One region of the Enterobacter sp. SM3 genome, then DNA from elsewhere that is predicted to be linked to it. Evidence: predicted binding sites of a transcription regulator. Region 1 holds the regulator's gene; the other holds the start of a gene.

Region 1 (2,200 bases):
AGTGCGTGGTGGCAAGCAATCATCCGCTGGCGGCGATGGAAGGGCCGCTGAGCGATGATACGCTGCGGAACTGGCCGTCGCTGGTGCTGGAGGATACGTCCCGTTCATTGCCCAAGCGTATTACCTGGCTTCTTGACAACCAGCGGCGGGTGGTGGCGCCTGACTGGGAATCGTCGGCGACGTGCCTCAGTGCCGGACTGTGCGTCGCGATGGTGCCCGTTCATTTCGCGCGTCCGCGCATCGATACCGGAGAGTGGGTTGAGCTGACGCTGGAGAATCCGTTCCCGGATGCGGCCTGCTGCCTCACCTGGCAGCAAAATGATGTCTCGCCTGCGATGGCCTGGCTGCTGGATTATCTGGGAGACAGCGAAACGCTAAATCGGGAATGGTTACGGGAGCCAGCGTAGCTGGCCCCGTAAGGCGATTAACGACGGTAGTCGCGGAACGGACCATCCGCAACGGAACGGCGTTCGATAAGACGCGGGTGAACTTCAATGGACTGCGACTCTTCACGCTTGTTGACGATCCTGTCCATAAGCATATTGAAGGCCGTTTCGCCCAGCGAATCTTTCGGCTGGTGAATGGTGGTCAGCGCTGGCGTGAAGAAACGCGCGTTACGCACGTTGTCATACCCGATCACGGAAATATCCTGCGGGACGCGCAGGCCCAGCTCGTCGGCAGCGCAGAGCGCGCCCATCGCCATGATGTCGCCTCCGCAGAAAACGGCTGTCGGACGGTGCGGCTGAGAGACGATTTGCTGCATCGCGCGGTAGCCCGATTCCGGCTCAAAGTCGCCCTGCACAATCCAGTTTTCCGGCACGTTGATCAGCGCTTCTTCCATCGCTTTCATAAAACCGGCCAGACGGCCCGCGCCGGTGTTGCGCTCCAGCGGACCGGGGATCACGCCAATCTCGCGGTGACCGCGTTCGATCAGATAACGACCGGCCATATAGCCGCCTTCAAAGGCGTTATCGATAACGGAATCGGTGAAATCCGCGCGCGCTTCGCCCCAGTCCATCACCACCATCGGAATGTGGCGATACTCTTCCAGCATCGACAGCACGGATTCGGGGTACTCGGAACACATCACCAGCAGGCCATCAACGCGCTTTTGCGCCATCATCGACAGGTAGGCGCGCTGTTTTTCAATGCTGTTCCATGCGTTGCCCAGAATCAGGGTATAGCCTTTCTGGAAGCAGTTTTTTTCAACCGCTTCAATGATCTCGGCAAAATAGGCCGCTTCACTGCTGGTCGCCAGCAATCCAATGGACTTGGTGTGATTAACCTTGAGGCTACGCGCAACCGCGCTTGGCGAATAGTGCAGCTCTTTGATCGCTGCCCAGACGGCATTGCGCGTCTCTTCCGCCACGAAGCGGGTTTTGTTAATTACATGTGATACGGTTGTAGTGGAAACGTTTGCGCGTTTTGCTACGTCTTTAATTGTTGCCATTAAATGTCACTCCAGACCATATCCTAAACTCCTGAAAAATTTGAAGGTAAACGTTTGCCTTCTCTCACCCTTATCTCGCAATGTTGAATTGCGGCACGCCGGGAAAACGACACGGGACGTCAGGAGGGGGTCAATGGCCGGTACGCTAATAAATTTAGCGTGGAATTTTGTCCTATCTTGATGAAAAGGGGAAGAGGTAAAGTGGTTATCAGTATAAATCCAGGAAGATTTTTGACGTAATCTGTGCAAAAATGAGCAAGCTCACTTTTCGTGTGGGGATTAAAAGGAGAAAAATTGATGAGTTCCGATCTTAAGTTTTCGCTGTTCACCACCGTTGTTGTGCTGGCTCTGATTGTCGCGGCCGGTCTGACGGCAGCGCTGCACTGATTTACGCGGAGGGAGAGCCTTCTCCCTCCCGACTCCCCGGATTGTTACTTCTCTGGCAAAAATCTTTTGCCATTTTGTTAACTTCTCATTTTTTGTGATTGATGTCATGCTTTCCGCTTCTTTGTTCTGTGTCACCACATGACACGGCATCCGGAGTTGACGCATGAAAATCAATTTTCCCCTGCTGGCCCTGGCGATTGGCGCTTTTGGGATTGGCACCACTGAATTCTCCCCGATGGGGTTACTGCCCGTTATTGCCCGGGGCGTAGACGTCTCGATCCCTGCGGCAGGCATGTTAATCAGCGCCTACGCTATCGGCGTGATGGTAGGGGCGCCGCTGATGACGCTTCTGCTTTCGCACCG
Region 2 (2,200 bases), 1.9 Mb from region 1:
GTCTGGGCAGATATTGTGGCGCAGCGCGCCAGCTGCTATCACGGCATGGAGGTGTGGGATAAAGACAGCTTTGGTCATATTGCTTTTGATGATGAAAGCATGGGCTATAGCCATCTTGGCCACATTATCGAGAATGCCGTTATCCATCATGCGCTGTGGCAAAAAGCGCAGTCCTGTAGCGATGTCACCCTGATTGCGCCTGCGCAGATCCAGCAGGTGGCATGGGGCGAAAACGAGGCGTTTATCACCTTACAAAGCGGCGACATGCTGACCGCGCGTCTGGTGGTCGGCGCTGACGGTGCCAACTCCTGGCTGCGGAATAAAGCCGATATCCCGCTGACCTTCTGGGATTACCGCCATCATGCTCTGGTGGCAACGATCCGCACCGAAGAGCCGCACGGCGGCGTGGCGCGGCAGATTTTCCACAACGACGGCATTCTGGCGTTCCTGCCGCTTGCCGATCCGCACCTGTGCTCGATTGTCTGGTCCCTGGTGCCGGAGAAAGCCCAGCAGATGCAGGAGGCGACGCCGGACGCCTTTAACCAGGCGCTGTGCGTGGCGTTCGATAACCGCCTTGGCCTGTGCACGCTTGAAAGCGAGCGTCAGGTGTTCCCGTTAACCGGCCGCTACGCGCGTCAGTTTGCGGCGCACCGTCTGGCGCTGGTGGGGGATGCGGCGCATACCATTCATCCGCTGGCCGGGCAGGGCGTTAACCTTGGCTTTATGGACGCGGCGGAGCTGGTTGAGGAGTTGCGCCGCCTGCACCGCGAAGGCAAAGATATCGGCCAGCATCTCTACCTGCGTCGCTACGAGCGCAGCCGCAAGCACAGCGCGGCGATGATGCTGGCGGGCATGCAGGGCTTCCGCGAGCTGTTTGCCGGGGCGAATCCGGCGAAAAAACTGCTGCGCGACATTGGCCTCAAGCTTGCTGACACCCTTCCGGGTGTTAAACCCCAGCTCCTCCGTCAGGCGATGGGTCTTAACGACCTGCCGGACTGGCTACGTTAATTTAGACCCCTGTCACACTTTCTTTTCCCGGCCTCTGCGCCGGGGAAATTCCCTCGTTTGAAATATTCTAATTTCACGTCATTTTTCGCATTAGATAATCTAATGTCGTGTTTTTCTCGCTACGGAAATTCGGCCCGTTTTTCCGCACGAAATATCACCATGTGCTAAATCCTGTTAGATCATTGTTAATTTTGTGCGGGGTTAATCGCATTTTTCCAGTGAATAACTCTGTAGGCTTTTTAGCGTTTTTTGGTCATAAGCTAATGTGATGACCCGTTTTACCTTATGGTTAACCGCCGGTTTCGGTGGTAAGTTCAGGTAAAAGAGAACGTTTGCGTCGGCACTCGGGAACGGGGCCGATACCGGGTTTCACGGTGAATTTTTCAACGAGGACAAGATGGCTCAACAGACTCCTTTGTACGAACAACACGTGTTATGCGGCGCCCGCATGGTGGACTTCCATGGCTGGATGATGCCGCTGCACTACGGCTCGCAGATTGATGAGCACCACGCGGTGCGCACCGATGCCGGTATGTTCGACGTGTCCCATATGACGATTGTCGATCTGCGCGGTAGCCGCACCCGGGAGTTTTTGCGTTATCTGCTGGCAAATGACGTCGCCAAACTGAAGACGCCGGGTAAAGCGCTCTATACCGGCATGCTGAATGCCTCGGGCGGCGTGATTGATGACCTTATCGTCTATTACTTCACTGAAGATTTCTTCCGCCTCGTTGTAAACTCCGCCACCCGCGAAAAAGACCTCTCCTGGATCACCCAACACGCCGAACCTTATGCCATCGACATCACCGTCCGTGACGATCTGTCGCTGATCGCCGTGCAGGGGCCGAACGCGCAGGCGAAAGCCGCGTCTCTGTTTAACGACGAGCAGCGCAAAGCAACCGAAGGCATGAAGCCGTTCTTCGGCGTGCAGGCGGGCGATCTGTTTATCGCCACCACCGGCTACACCGGTGAAGCGGGCTACGAAATTGCCATGCCGAACGAGAAGGCCGCTGATTTCTGGCGTGCGCTGGTGGAAGCGGGCGTGAAGCCTGCGGGTCTGGGCGCGCGCGATACGCTGCGTCTGGAAGCGGGGATGAACCTCTACGGTCAGGAGATGGATGAAGGCGTCTCTCCGCTGGCCGCCAATATGGGCTGGACCATCGCATGGGAACCGGCTGACCGTGACTTTATT

The links. The regulator PurR, encoded in region 1, represses purine synthesis genes. The targets are predictions, from matches to a motif close to CANGCAAACGTTTGCNTG.
Region 2: the regulator PurR is predicted to act here: its motif matches at 1,330-1,347, upstream of gcvT (glycine cleavage system aminomethyltransferase GcvT).

The regions. Positions count from the first base shown of each region.
Region 1 is NZ_CP099971.1:2,028,212-2,030,411, forward strand. Features, by position in the region: gene punR (DNA-binding transcriptional activator PunR) at 1-407, shown strand, start outside; gene purR (HTH-type transcriptional repressor PurR) at 425-1,450, opposite strand; gene GVO84_RS09580 (YnhF family membrane protein) at 1,748-1,837, shown strand; gene GVO84_RS09585 (MFS transporter) at 2,001-2,200, shown strand, end outside.
Region 2 is NZ_CP099971.1:3,938,643-3,940,842, reverse strand. Features, by position in the region: gene ubiI (FAD-dependent 2-octaprenylphenol hydroxylase) at 1-1,008, shown strand, start outside; gene gcvT (glycine cleavage system aminomethyltransferase GcvT) at 1,406-2,200, shown strand, end outside.